Regions from separate parts of the Nocardioides sp. NPDC057577 genome, predicted to be linked through region 1. Evidence: riboswitches for the same ligand, from Rfam matches in the RefSeq annotation. Region 1 holds a riboswitch; each other region holds the start of a gene.
The links. Region 1 has a riboswitch for cobalamin ahead of ACFU7D_RS28515 (ribonucleotide-diphosphate reductase subunit beta). Riboswitches for the same ligand answer to the same signal wherever they lie in the genome.
Positions count from the first base shown of each region.

Region 2: linked by a shared signal. The riboswitch ahead of cobN (cobaltochelatase subunit CobN) and the one ahead of ACFU7D_RS28515 (ribonucleotide-diphosphate reductase subunit beta) in region 1 are both predicted to bind cobalamin.
Region 3: linked by a shared signal. The riboswitch ahead of ACFU7D_RS28655 (nitrite reductase) and the one ahead of ACFU7D_RS28515 (ribonucleotide-diphosphate reductase subunit beta) in region 1 are both predicted to bind cobalamin.

Region 1 is NZ_JBHVGB010000266.1:201-4,965, forward strand. Features, by position in the region: partial or broken gene ACFU7D_RS28505 (ATP-binding cassette domain-containing protein) at 1-154, opposite strand, end outside; gene ACFU7D_RS28510 (FecCD family ABC transporter permease) at 151-1,125, opposite strand; cobalamin riboswitch at 1,266-1,449, opposite strand; cobalamin riboswitch at 1,539-1,757, shown strand; gene ACFU7D_RS28515 (ribonucleotide-diphosphate reductase subunit beta) at 1,882-2,880, shown strand; gene ACFU7D_RS28520 (ribonucleotide reductase N-terminal alpha domain-containing protein) at 2,895-4,592, shown strand; gene ACFU7D_RS28525 (hypothetical protein) at 4,612-4,740, shown strand.
Region 2 is NZ_JBHVGB010000100.1:3,162-7,719, forward strand. Features, by position in the region: gene cobN (cobaltochelatase subunit CobN) at 1-2,832, opposite strand, end outside; cobalamin riboswitch at 2,865-3,009, opposite strand; gene ACFU7D_RS18705 (winged helix-turn-helix transcriptional regulator) at 2,987-3,901, opposite strand; gene ACFU7D_RS18710 (MFS transporter) at 4,017-4,558, shown strand, end outside.
Region 3 is NZ_JBHVGB010000273.1:91-4,648, forward strand. Features, by position in the region: gene ACFU7D_RS28645 (ion transporter) at 79-933, shown strand; gene ACFU7D_RS28650 (ABC transporter substrate-binding protein) at 919-2,085, opposite strand; cobalamin riboswitch at 2,188-2,393, shown strand; partial or broken gene ACFU7D_RS28655 (nitrite reductase) at 2,449-2,637, shown strand; gene ACFU7D_RS28660 (precorrin-8X methylmutase) at 3,268-3,936, shown strand; partial or broken gene ACFU7D_RS28665 (precorrin-2 C(20)-methyltransferase) at 3,933-4,558, shown strand, end outside.

The DNA of each region.
Region 1 (4,765 bases):
GCGTCGACTTCCCCACCCCGTTCACGCCCACGATCCCGAGGCTGGTCCCCGCAGGTACGTCGAGGTCGACATCGCGCAGCACCTCACGCTCGCCCAGACGGGCCCCGACCCCGCGCAGCCGCAGCACCGGCCCCGCGCCGCCGCGCCCACTCATCGCTCACCACCGAACCGGTAGCGGCTCCGGCCCATCAGCAGCAGGAAGAGCGGTGCACCGACGACGCCGGTGACCACCCCCAGCGGGATCTCCTGCGGTCGGGCCACCATCCGCGCGAGCACATCGACCCACAGCAGGAAGAGCCCGCCGCCCAGCGCCGCGACCGGGAGCACCACCCGGTGCCGGGCCCCGACGAGCAGCCTGGCGGCGTGCGGCACGATCAGGCCGACGAACCCGATCCCGCCGCTCACCGCGACCAGCACCCCGACCAGCACCGAGAGGCCGACGAACAGGGCGCCGCGCAGCGCCGCGACGTTGACGCCGAGCGCTGCCGCGGTCTCCGGCCCGGCGGCGAGCGCGTCCAGCCACCGGTGCAGCGCCAGCATCCCGGCGGCAAGCACGAGACCGACGATCGCAGGCACCCACAACTTCTCCCAGCTGGCGCCGCCGACGCTGCCGAGCATCCAGAACATCACCGAGTTCGCGGCCCGCGGGTCGTCGCTGGCGAAGACCAGGAAGGAGGCGATCGCGGAGAGCCCCGAGGAGAGCACCACCCCGGAGAGCACCAGCCGGATCGGGGTCAGTCCGCCCTGCGCGGTCGCCACCAGCCAGACCAGCAGCGCTGCCCCGATCGCTCCGAGCAGGGCACCGGTCGAGACCGCGTAGATCCCGAAGCCGACCAGGGCGCCGGTGGTGATCGCCGCCGTCGCCCCCACGGCTGCACCGGAGCTGATGCCGAGCAGGAACGGGTCGGCCAGCGGGTTGCGTACCAGGGTCTGCATGCCGGCGCCGGCGACGGCCAGCCCGGCGCCCACGACGAGCGCCATCAGCGCGCGCGGCAGCCGCAGCTCCCACACGATCACGTCCCATCTCCCGGTGGCCTCCCCCTCGAGCCGGTCGGTGACCGTGGCGACGACCTCGGTCAGCGGGATGTGCTCGGAGCCGAACGCCAGGGACGCCACCACGCTCATCGCCGAGGCGAGCAGCAACCCGGCCACCAGCGGTAGGAACGGGACGCGTCGTCTCCCGGCACGAGCACGGGCGCGAGCACGGGCACGGTCTTCCACGGCGGTCGGCCTCTCAGGTCCTCTGGACCCTGGTCGCGAGGGCCGTGACGTACATCTGAGCCGACAGGTTTTCGGACTCGGGTTCACCCGGCGAGGCCGCCTTCCCAGGGACTCGTCCCCAGTGGCTTCTCAGCATCGCCGTCGCCCTCACCGCTGCGCGCCAGTCCCGGATTCACACCGGAGTTCCCTGGCATCCATCAGGATGCGTTCGACTCGGCGCCGAGGCTAGCACGGGTCGCCGAACCGGTGCCGGGGATGTTTCCGACGACACGGCGAAGCACAAGATCTAGGAAGTTGCATTGGTGTAATTCCCGCATATAGTGGTCCTCGCAGCTGGTTCTCCTTCCTCGGCGACGGGGCGGGAGAGGCAAGAGGGAACCCGGTGTGAGTCCGGGACTGCCCCGCAGCGGTGAGTGGGAACGACCGCCGTCACGAAGCACTGGGAGCAAGCCATGCTCCTGGGAAGCGACGGCCACTAGGACCGAGCACGATGACGCCCACGAGTCCGAAGACCTGCCAGTGCCCACCTCATGGTGGGGTCCGCGACCTCGAGGGAAGGTCAGGGGATCGAGCGTACGACGCCGTCCTCTCCTGCCCCGGCACGGATGCACGAGACATCCAGCGGGCCGCGGGGCCCGCCTGAACAAGGGGGCATGGGGCTTGATCGACACCGAGGGTCTACCGATCCGCACGGAGAAGTCGGCGTACGTCTTCGACTATCCGATGGCCGAGGACCTGGCCAAGAAGCAGCGGAGCATCTTCTGGACGGCCGAGGAGATCCCGGTCGAGAACGACAAGCAGGACTTCCTGGTCAACATGACCGACGCCGAGCAGGCCGCGGTCAAGACGACGCTGAAACTGTTCACCATCTACGAGCTGATCCTCGGCGGCGAGGTGTGGGGCGACCGGCTCTTCCACTCCTTCCCGCGGCCTGAGGTCCAGATGATGACCAACGCCTTCTCGTTCGCCGAGCTGAACATGCACGCGCCGTTCTACGCCAAGCTCAACAAGACCCTGATGATCGACACCGAGGAGTTCTACGACTCCTACAAGAACGACCCGGTGCTGGCCGAGCGGATCGCCTTCGTGTGGGACGCGATCGCCGACGAGGACCTGCTCTACGCGCTGAGCGTCTTCACGCTGATGGAGAACTGCGTCCTCTACTCCAACTTCGCCTTCCTCAAGCACTTCCAGTCCGGCGGGAAGAACCTGCTGCAGAACGTGATCAGCGGCATCAACTTCTCCGCCCGCGACGAGAACCTGCACGCCACCGGCGGCGCCTGGCTGTTCAACACCACCCTGGACGAGTACGCCGCCACCGTCCCGGCCGACAAGTTCGAGGCCGAGCGCTCCGACCTGTTCGAGCGCGTCCGCGGCGTCGCCGAGCACCTCTACGCCCACGAGGCCCGGATCGTCGAGATGCTCTTCGCCCACGGGCCCATCACCGGCATCGACCAGGCCGACCTGGAGGCCTTCGTGAAGTCCCGGGTCGACATGACGCTGGAGAACATGCGGATGGAGCCGCTGTTCGGGGTCGAGGACAACCCGATCGCCGAGTGGTTCTACAGCGGCATCAACGGCACCCAGTTCCACGACTTCTTCCAGGTCACCGGCAACGAATACAACCGCAACATCGGCGAGACGGAGTTCAGCTTCTAATGAGTAACAGCCTGATGAGTGACAACAGCTGGGAAGCACTCTCCGCCGAGCGCAAGGCGCTGCAGGCTTCGGGCACCGTGCCCGCCTTCATGACCACCGCGGGCTACGCGATGTTCAAGGCCAAATACACCGTGGCCGACCAGAGCGTCCGGGAGCGCTACGAGACCATCGCGGCCACCGCCGGCGACCTCGCCGACGAGATGTACCCCCGCGAGGACGGCGTCTCCTGGCAGGAGCCGTTCTTCGAGGCGATCTGGAACGGCTGGCTCTCGCCGTCGACGCCGGTGCTCTCCAACCTGGGCACCGACCGCGGCCTGCCGGTCTCGTGCGAGGGCTCCTACGTGGAGGACTCGGTCTGGGGCTTCTACGAGACCCTCAAGGAGGCGGCGATCCTGTCGCAGAACGGGTTCGGCACCTCGGCCTACCTCGGCGACGTCCGGCCCCGGGGCGCGAAGTTCTCCGACAACGGCAAGGCCAACGGCGTGGTCCCGGTCTTCTGCAACTTCGTGGAGATGACCAACCAGATCAGCCAGGGCGCCACCCGGCGCGGCTCCTGGGCGGGCTACCTGCCGGTGGACCACCCGGACTTCTACGAGCTCGCCGACCTGATCTTCCGCGAGCCGGCCAACAAGAACATCGGCTGGATCTTCAGCCAGGCGTTCATCGACCGGATGCTGGCCGGCGACAAGGACGCGCTCGAGCGCTACCAGCGGGTGCTGAAGATCCGGGTGGTGCTCGGCAAGGGCTACATCTGGAAGGTCGACACCGTCAACGCGGCCCAGACCGAGTCCTACAAGGCCAACGGGCTGGAGAACAAGGCCTCCAACCTGTGCTCGGAGATCACCCTCTTCTCCGACGAGGACCACTCCTACACCTGCGTGCTCTCCTCGCTGAACCTGTCGACCTATGACGAGTGGAAGGACCAGGACACGGCGTACGTCGCGACCGTCTTCCTGGACGCGGTCGCCGAGGCGTTCCTGCGCAAGGCCCGCACGATCCGTGGTCTGGAGCGGGCGGTGCGCTACACCGAGAAGGCCCGCAGCCTGGGGCTCGGCGTGATGGGCTACCACGACTACCTGCAGAAGCAGCGGGTGCCGTTCGAGTCGGACAAGGCGGCGGCGCTCAACAAGGACATCTTCGAGCGGATCTCGTCGAGCGCGGACGCCGCGTCGAGGTGGATGGGCTCGGCCGCGGGCATCCCGGAGTGGTGCGTCGGGCGGCGCAACTCCCACCTGATGGCGATCGCGCCGACGATGAGCACCGCGGTGATCGTCGGCGGCACCAGCCAGGGCATCGAGCCGTACGTCGCCAACGTCTGGAACCAGACCACCTCGGCCGGTGAGATGCCGCGAGCCAACCAGAACCTCGTCGAGGTGATGAAGGAGCGCGGCGTCTACGACCAGGAGCACATCTCCGACATCATCGACAACGGCGGTTCCGTGCAGCACGTCACCTGGCTCGACGAGCACGAGAAGGACGTCTTCAAGACCGGCTACGAGATCGACCAGGAGATCCTGCTCGCCCGGGCCTCGGACCGCCAGGCCTACATCGATCAGTCGCAGTCGCTGAACCTGTTCTTCCAGGCCGACGCGACGCCTCAATACATCAGCAAGATCCACAAGCTCGCGCTGCTCGACCCGAACATCAAGAGCCTGTACTACCTGCGCTCGCGGGCCGGGATCCAGGCCAGCAAGCAGACCCGCACCAACTGACCCAGTTCGACGGAGAGGCATGAGCATGAACGAGAACCCGACCACTGAGGCCACCGACGCCATCGACGACCTGACCTGGGACGACTGGAGCGACGCCGCGGTCTGTGCGATCGAGAACGGCCCGGACTGCGAGGCCTGCGAAGGATGAGCGACTCGGCCCTCGGGCGGCCGAC
Region 2 (4,558 bases), on a different contig from region 1:
CGGCTCGTCCAGGTCGGCCACCATCCGGACCGCGTCGTCGAGCATCGAGACGACGTGGGGGAACGCGTCGCGGAAGAACCCGGAGATGCGTACGGTCACGTCGATCCGCGGCCTGCCGAGCTCGGCGAGCGAGATGACGTCGAGATGGGTGATGCGGCGCGACGCCTCGTCCCACTCCGGCCGCACCCCGAGCAGTGCGAGCACCTCGGCGACGTCGTCGCCGGACGTACGCATCGCGGACGTGCCCCAGACGGAGAGCCCGACCGATGTCGGGTAGTCGCCGGTCTCGTCCAGGTAGCGCTGCAGCAGCGAGTCGGCCATCGCCTGCCCGGTCTGCCACGCCAGCCGGCTCGGGACCGCGCGCGGGTCGACGGTGTAGAAGTTGCGCCCGGTCGGAAGTACGTTGACGAGCCCCCGCAGCGGCGAGCCCGAGGGCCCCGCGGGGACGAAGCCACCGTCCAGCGCGTGCAGGATCGCGGACAGCTCGTCGGTCGTCCCGTTCAGCCGCGGTACCACCTGCTCGGCGGCGAAGACGAGCACCTGCTGCACGGCCGGGTCGTCGTGGAGGGTGCCGGCGACGGCCGGGTCCCAGCCGGCCGCGTCCATCCGCTCCACCAGGCCGCGAGCCTGGGTCTCGATCTCGTCGACCGCGCGGGTGTCGGCGCCCTCCTTGAGCCCGAGCGCCGCCCGCAGGCCGGCCACGGCACCGCCGACACCGCCCCAGACCTGCGAGGCGCGCAGGATCGAGAGCACCAGGTTGACGCGGGCCTCACCCGCCGGCGCGGCACCGAGCACATGCAGCCCGTCGCGGATCTGGGCGTCCTTGATCTCGCAGAGCCAGCCGTCGATGTGGAGCATGAAGTCGTCGAAGTCGTCGTCCTCCGGCCGCTCCTCCATGCCGAGGTCGCGGTGGAGCTCGGCGGCCTTCATCAGCTGCCAGATCTCGCCACGGATGGCGGGCAGCTTGGCGGGGTCCATGGAGGAGATCCGGTCGTACTCCTCCATCAGCGACTCCAGCCGCGCGATGTCGCCGTAGGACTCCGCGCGCGCCATCGGCGGCACCAGGTGGTCGATGATCGTGGCGTGCGCACGGCGCTTCGCCTGGGCACCCTCGCCGGGGTCGTTGACCAGGAACGGGTAGATCAGCGGCATGTTGCCGATGGCCGCGTCCGGGCCGCAGGACGCCGAGAGCGCGGCGTTCTTGCCGGGCAGCCACTCCATCGAGCCGTGCTTGCCGAGATGGACGACGGCGTCGGCGCGGAAGCCGTTCTCCAGCCAGCGGTAGGCGCCCAGATAGTGGTGCGACGGGGGAAGGTCCGGGTCGTGGTAGATCGCCACCGGGTTCTCGCCGAACCCGCGCGGCGGCTGGATCAGGATGACGATGTTGCCGGCCTGGAGGGTGGCCAGGACGAGCTCGCCGTCGTCGTTGACGAACAGGTTGCCCGGCGTCGGACCCCAGGTCTCGACCATCTGTTCGCGCAGGTCAGCGGGGAGATCCTTGGTCCACTCGTCGTAGTCTGCCTTCGAGATCCGGACGTGGGCGTCGGTCAGCTGCGCGTTGGTCAGCCACTCCTCGTCCTGACCGCCCGCGGCGATCAGCGCGTGGATCAGCGCATCGCCGGCAGCGGTGTCGTCAACCCCGTCGAGGAGGCGTACGACCTCGTTGTCGGTGCCCAGGTCATAGCCCTCCTCGCGGAGGCGACGGAGCATCCGGATCGCGGAGACCGGGGTGTCGAGGCCGACCGCGTTGCCGATGCGGGCGTGCTTGGTCGGGTAGGCGGAGAGGACGAGCGCGAGGCGCTTCTCGCCGTTGGGGGTGTGTCGCAGCCGGGCATGGTTGACCGCGATCCTGGCCACTCGGGCCGTGCGCTCGGGGTCGGCGACGTAGTGGGGGAGACCCTGCTCGTCGAGCTCCTTGAACGAGAACGGCGCGGTGATGATCCGCCCGTCGAACTCGGGGATCGCGATCTGGTTGGCCGAGTCGAGGGGCGTGACGCCGTCGTCGGAGGCCTCCCACTCCGCGCGCGAGCTGGTCAGGCACAGGCCCTGGAGCACCGGGATGTCGAGCGCCGCCATCCGCTCCACGTCCCAGGCCTCGTCCTCGCCACCGGCGCTCGCCGAGGCGGGGACCGAGCCGCCGGCCGCGAGCACGGTCACGATCAGCGCGTCCAGGGTGCCGAGCGCCTCGTAGAGGTCGTCGGGGGCAGAACGGAGCGAGCCCGCGAAGACGGGTACGCCGGTGGCCGCTCCGGTCGCGTCGATGGCATCGGCCAGCGCGTGCGCGAACGCGGTGTTCCCGCTGGTCTCGTGGGCGCGGTAGTAGAGCACCCCGATCCGCGCCTTCTCGCTGGTCGAGCCGCCGGAGCCGCTAGGCGGAGGCGTGTCGAGACCAACACGTTCAGCGAACCCCCATGCGGGCACCTCCGCCGGCGGCTCGAACCCGAACCCGGTCAGCAGCACCGTGTCGGAGAGGAACGCGTGCAGCTGGGCGAGGTTCCCCGGTCCGCCCTCGGCGAGATAGCGGTGTGCCTCCGCGGCGACACCCATCGGGACCGTGGAGTGCTCCATCAGCTCGGCGCTCGGCTGCTGCTCGCCGCCGAGGACGACCACCGGGGTGCCGCGCTCCTTGACGGCCCTCAGCCCGTCCCACAGGTCCGTCGGCGAGCCGAGGAGCCGGAAGACCACCAGGTCGACGCCGGCCACGACGGCCTCGAGGTCGGTCGCCCGCGACGGGTTCGCCCAGGCGTAGTCGGCGCCGCTGGCACGGGCCGAGAGCAGGTCGGTGTCCGAGGTGGACAGAAGGGCGATGCGTACGCGTGCAGGGTCGGCCATGCCGGGTCCTCCTAGGGGTTCTCGCCCCGTCGATCGGTCGGATAGCCCGCGGCCAGTGTCTGGCTGTGTCACGCCCGATCCTGGGAGTGACATCACAGTGGCGGAACCGCCCCGGACTCTCACCGGGTTCCTGCGCCACGAGCGTGCTCGCAGCCTACCTCCTGGGCTGCTGCGTCCTCGGGCCGGTAGCGTCGGTGGCGGAAGTTCGTTCGCGGAGAACAGTGAGCATGTCTTCGACTGATCCGCCCGGGTCGGTGATCGGGGCCTGGACGTGCCGCACGACGCCGGCCGGGTCCAGGAGAAGGGAGACCCTCTTGAGCCGGTCAGCGCCGCCGGCACGGAAGACCGGCAGCCGGTAGGCGCCTGCGGCAACCCCGTCGGCGTCCGAGGCGAGGTCGTACGGCAGGTCGGCATGTTCCGCGAACGCGGCCAGCTGGTCGGGGCGCTGGGTGCTCACCCCGACCACGCGGGCGCCGAGCGTCGTGAAGTCGGAGTAGTGCTCGGCGTAGGTCTGGCACTCCAGCGTGCAGCCCCGGGTCCCGGGGATATCGCCCCAGCCCGGGGGGTAGCCGTGGCTCTTCGGCGCATAGGCACCGGGGAAGAAGAAGGCGACGGTCCAGGTGTCCTCGCCGGTCATGTGGAGGCGGGTGTCGCGGTGCGAGGTGATCTCGACGTCCGGCGGCGTCGTGCCCAGCAGGTCCTCGAGGCGGCGCTCCTCGTCCGGTCCGGCGGTCGCGGTCAGGGTGCCGTCGCCCATGACGTACCGCGTTCCCCACTCCTGGAGAGCGACCAGGACGGGCAGTAGCCCGCGGCCGCGCCCGGTCAGCTGGTAGTCGTAGCGCAGCGGGCGGTCGGTGTAGGCGTGCTTGGCGAGGACGCCGTCGGCGACGAGCGAGTTGAGCCGCTCTGTGAGCGCGCGGCGGCTGAGCCCGAGCTCACGGACCAGGCCGTCGAACCGGGTCACCCCGGCGGCGCACTCGCGCACGATCAGCAGGCTCTGCCAGTCGCCGATGACGCCGAGCGCCTGCGCGATCCCGCAGTCGGCGTCGGTGAGGTCATCGCGGCGCATCGGCGTCTCCTTGGTCGGTCGGGCAATTCGGGTGGCGGCCTCGACGCATACATGGTTGCATATAGTTCCAATTTGGAACTCACCCGGAAGGGCTCGGATGGAAGAGGTACGCCGCGTGGCGCGGTCATTCTGGCTTTACTGGTCCGCCGGCACCTTGAGCGGCGTAGGGACCGCGGTCACTGCCGTCGCATTGCCGCTGACCGCGGTGACGGTGCTGGGGGCGAGCGCGTTCGAGATGGGGCTGCTCGCGGCGGCCGGGTATCTCTCCTGGATCCTCATCGGCCTGCCCGCGGGCGCGATCGTGCAGCGACTCCCGTTGCGCCGCGTACAGGTCCTCGCGGATCTCGCGCGCGCCGCCGCGATCCTCAGTGTTCCGTTGGTGTGGTGGGCAGGTGGCCTCACGCTGGTTCAGCTGCTGGTCGTCGCACTCGCGGTCAACTTCGCCGAGGTGCTCTTCTTCGCCGCGAATACGACGTTCCTGCCGAGCGTGGTCCCGAAAGAGCAGCTGACCAGCCGGAACAGCCTCATCTCCGGCACTCACGCCGCGACCCAGCTGGGTGGGCCGTCGCTCGGCGGTGTGCTTGTCCAGGTGATCGGCGCCGTCCCCGCGCTGTTCGTCGATGCCCTCTCGTACCTCGGCTCGGCGATCCTGCTGCA
Region 3 (4,558 bases), on a different contig from region 1:
AGCGGCTCGACCAGCGGGGGAGCGGGGCGTCTGTGAGGGTGGGGCGACCCAGCCGATAGGCTCCGGCCGCTGTCACGGGTGGCTGTTTCACGGGAGGACATGACGCCGATGGGTTCGGGCAACATCTCGGTGCGCGGGCGGATCCGCGCGCTGGTCGATGACGACACGTTCCAGAAGGTGATCATCGGGGTGATCATCCTCAACGCGGTGGTCCTCGGCGTGGAGACGATGGTCCCCGAACATCTCGCCCACGAGCTGGCGCTGCTCGACAGCGTGCTCCTCGGGGTCTTCGTCGTCGAGCTGGTGCTGCGGCTGGTGGCGTACGGCCCCAGGTTCTTCCTCGACCCGTGGAACATCTTCGACACCGTGATCGTCGCGATCGCGCTGGTGCCCGCGACCGGACCGATGTCGGTGCTGCGGGCGCTGCGGATCCTGCGCGTGCTGCGCCTGGTCAACTCGGTCCCGTCCATGCGTCGCGTCGTCGACGGCCTGATCAAAGCGGTGCCGGGGATGGGCGCGGTCGCTGGGCTGCTGGGGCTGATGATGTACGTCGCGGTGGTCATCTCGACCAACCTCTACGGCTCGATCGCTCCGGAGTACTTCGGCGACCTCGGCACCAGTGCGTTCACGCTGTTCCAGACCATGACCGGGGAGGCCTGGCCCGACATCGCCCGCGAGGTGATGGCCGAGGACCCCTCCGCCTGGATCTTCTTCGTCGTCTTCATCCTGGTGATGACCTTCGCGGTCCTCAATCTCTTCCTCGCCGTGGTCGTCTCCGGCATGGAGAGCGTCGAGACTCTCGCCGAGCACGAGGAGGAGTCCGACGCCGAGATGATGGCCATCCTCACCTCGTTGCGCGAGGACCTCACCGCCGTACGCGAGGAGCTGGCCGCGACCCGGGCCGAGCTGCGGTCGGAGTCAGCTGCCCGGTGAGGTGATCTCCTGCAGGACCACGTTGCGGGGGCCGGCGGCAGTGCCCCTGACCACCCGCAGGAAGTAGGGCTGGTCGGGGTTGTGGTTGGGGTCGAAGGACCAGTTCCCGCGGGGGCTGACGATGGTGCCGACCGACCCGAGGGAGTCGGCGACCTCATTGCGGTTGACGTCGTCGGAGAGGCCGAGCGCCTTGTCGAGCGCGGCCGCGGCGTCGTAGGCCTGCACCGAGTAGACCGTCGGGGTGGCGTCGTACGCCTTGCGGTAGTCCTTCACGAAGGCGTCGTTCATCAGCGAGTCCATCGTGTCGCTGTAGTGCAGCGCGGTCCGCACGCCGGATGCCGCGCCGCCCAGCGCGGACAGCACGTCGCCCTCGGTGAGGAACCCCGGGCCGTAGAGCCGGATGCGCTTGGCCAGACCCGACTCGCGGTACTGCGTCACGAACGCCTCCGCCTCCTTCCCGGCATAGGCGGCGAAGATCGCGTCCGCGCCCGACTCCTTCACCTTGTCGAAGAGACCCGACCACTCCTCGGTCACCCCCGCCGGGGTGTAGCTCTGACCCGCCACGGTGCTGCCGGACGCCTCGAGGGCGATCATGAAGCTGTCGGAGAACTCATGACCGGTCGCGTCGTCGGAGCCGATGACGTACGCCGAGCCCCGGTCGGTCCCCTGGGCGACCGCCTTCCCGAGCGCGCTGCCCAGGTCCGTGTTGGTCGAGGACGTACGCCACAGGTAGTCGGACCCGTCGGCGAACCCGTCGGCACCGGCGCCGGTCACGATCAGCGGCGTCTCGCTGTTGATCGCCACGTCCTTGGCCGCCAGCGCCGTCTCCGAGCTCACCACCCCGACGACCGCCTGGACCTCGTCGTCCTGGATCAGCCTGGTCACCGCGGCGACGCCGATCTCGGTCCGGTCGCCCTCGTCGGCCTCGACGACGTCGATCAGCCGGCCGCCCAGCTTCCCGCCGTGCTGGTCGAGGTAGAGGTCGAAGCCCCGGGACATGTCGGTGCCGATCGACTTGTGGACGCCGGAGGTCGGCACCACCAGACCGATCGAGACCTTCGACTCCGAGGTCGTGGCGCAGGCCGTCAGGCTGAGTGCGAGCGCCGAGATGGGCGCGAGAACGAGCAGCTGCCGATGAACCGAGCCTGTCACGGGGGACTCCATCTGTGGGGTGGCGCCGGGAGGTTCCGAGTAGGCGAACCCTGGCACAACCGGCGGCCGGAGGGCGAGCAATTCGGTGCCGTGTCCGCAAGTGGGTAGTCTCGCCCTGCCAGTCGTACTCCATGCCTGATGGGGTCAGGGAACCCGGTGAAAGTCCGGGACTGACGCGCAGCGGTGAGGATGACGGGCGGGGCACGCACTCCTTCCGAGGAGGGCAGTCACTGGAGCCTGGCTCCGGGAAGGCGCTCCGCTCCGATCGATTCCGAGTCCGAAGACCTGCTGGCTCTGGCGGCATCCGCCGCCAGGTCACCACGTGCCCCGCGCAAGGGCACATGACGCAGAGCAGGTGTCCTGATGTCGCGAGTCCGAACCGACCGGTGCCCCGGAGTCGGTCGTCCGTGGGCGGCCGAGGACGGCCTGCTGGTGCGGCTGCGGCTGATCGGCGGGTCCGTCTCCTCCGCCGCGCTGCTCTCGCTGATCTCCGTGGCGGAGACCTACGGCGACGGACGGATCCATCTCACCGGCCGCGCCAACCTGCAGGTGCGCGGCCTGCCCTCCGTCGACGGCGCGCTCCCGGGTGAGGTGCTCACCGCGCTGAAGGCGACCGGTCTGGTGCCGGCGCAGACCCATGAGCTCGTACGCAACGTGATGGTCTCCCCGCAGACCGGGCTCGCCGGGGGACGGGCCGACCTGCGCGGCGTCGCGGCGTCGCTGGACAGGCTGCTGTGCGCCTCGCCCCGTCTGGCCGCGCTGCCGGGGCGGTTCCTCTTCGTGCTCGACGACGGCCGCGGCGACCTGGTCTCACGGGAGTGCGACCTGGGCGTGGTGGCGCTCTCCGCGGCTGAGGGTCAGCTCCGGGTCGGTGACTCGTGGGGGCCGGTCGTGCCGCTCGCCGAGGCCGCCTACCGGTTGGTCTCGCTCGCTGCCCGCTTCCTGGACGTACGCGGCGAGGGGCCGTCCGCGCCCTGGCATGTCGCCGAGCTCGACGCACCGATGGTCGAGCCGGTCGCAGCCGACGCCCGGGTGCCGGCGCCGGCCACGGAGCTCGGGTTCGGTGAGGTGCCCGGCGGCGAGCACGTCGGCTTTGCCGAGGGGACCCTGGACCGGGCGGCGGTCACGGCGCTGGCCGAGCGGGCGCCGGCTCTCGTGGTGACGCCGTGGCGCGGCGTACTCGTGCCCTCGCCGCAGGTCCGTCCGACCCGGCGCTACGACTACATCGACCAGGGTCCGGCGATCTACGTCGACTCCTTCGCGACCATCCGGCGCGAGGCCGACCTCTCCGCGGTCCCGGCCGACGCCGAGCGGCTCGCGGTGCGGATGATCCACGGCAGCGGGCAGGTCGACCTCGCCGCCGACCTGGTCATCCACCCCGGCCTGGTGAAGGCCGCGCGGAGTGCCCTGGAGGCCGGGGCGCCGATCCTGTGCGACGCGACGATGGTCGCGACCGGGGTCACGCGCAGCCGGCTCCCGCGTGCCAACGAGGTGCTCTGCATGCTCGGTGACGACCGGGTCCCGGAGCTGGCCCGGATGTGGGGGACGACCCGCACCGCCGCCGCGCTGTCCCTGTGGGAGCCCTACCTCGAGGGTGCGGTGGTCGCCATCGGCAACGCCCCGACGGCGCTCTTCCATCTGCTCGAGATGATCCTCGACGGCGGCCCGCGGCCGGCCGCGATCGTCGGCTGTCCGGTCGGCTTCATCGGCGCGGCCGAGTCCAAGGAGGCGCTCGCCTCGTTCGCCGCCGATCACGGGATCGACATCCCCTTCGTCACCGTCCGGGGTCGTCGTGGCGGCTCCGCGATGACCTCCTCCGCCCTCAACGCACTCGCCCAGGAGCAGGAATGAGCACTCCGATCCGTGGGAGCTTCACCGTCGTCGGGATCGGCCCGGGCGACCCCGAGCTGATCACCCTCAAGGCCGCCCGGCTGATCGGCGCGGCACCTGTGGTCGCCTACCACGCCGGGGTGCGCAAGCAGTCGCACGCCCGCCGGATCGCGTCCTCGCTGATCCCGGCGGAGGCGATCGAGGAGGAGCTGCGCTACCCGGTCACCACCGGGACCACCTCGCACCCGGGCGGCTATGTCGGGGCGATGGCCGAGTTCTACGAGTCCTGCGCGGTCCGACTCTCCGCTCACCTCGACGCCGGCCGCGACGTCGTCCTGCTCGCCGAGGGCGACCCGCTCTTCTACGGCTCCTCGATGTATCTCCACGACCGGTTCAAGGAGGTCTACGAGACCTCCGTCGTGCCGGGCGTGCCCGCCTTCGCAGCAGCCACCGCCGCGGTCTCCACCCCGCTGGTGCGCCAGACCGACGTGCTCACGGTCCTGCCGGGAACGCTGCCCGAGCCCGAGCTCGCCCGTCGGCTGGCCGACACCGAGGCGGCGATCATCATGAAGCTCGGCCGGACCTTCCCCGCGGTCCGTTCCGCGCTCGCGGCTGCCGGGCGGCTCGAGGGTGCCTGGTACGT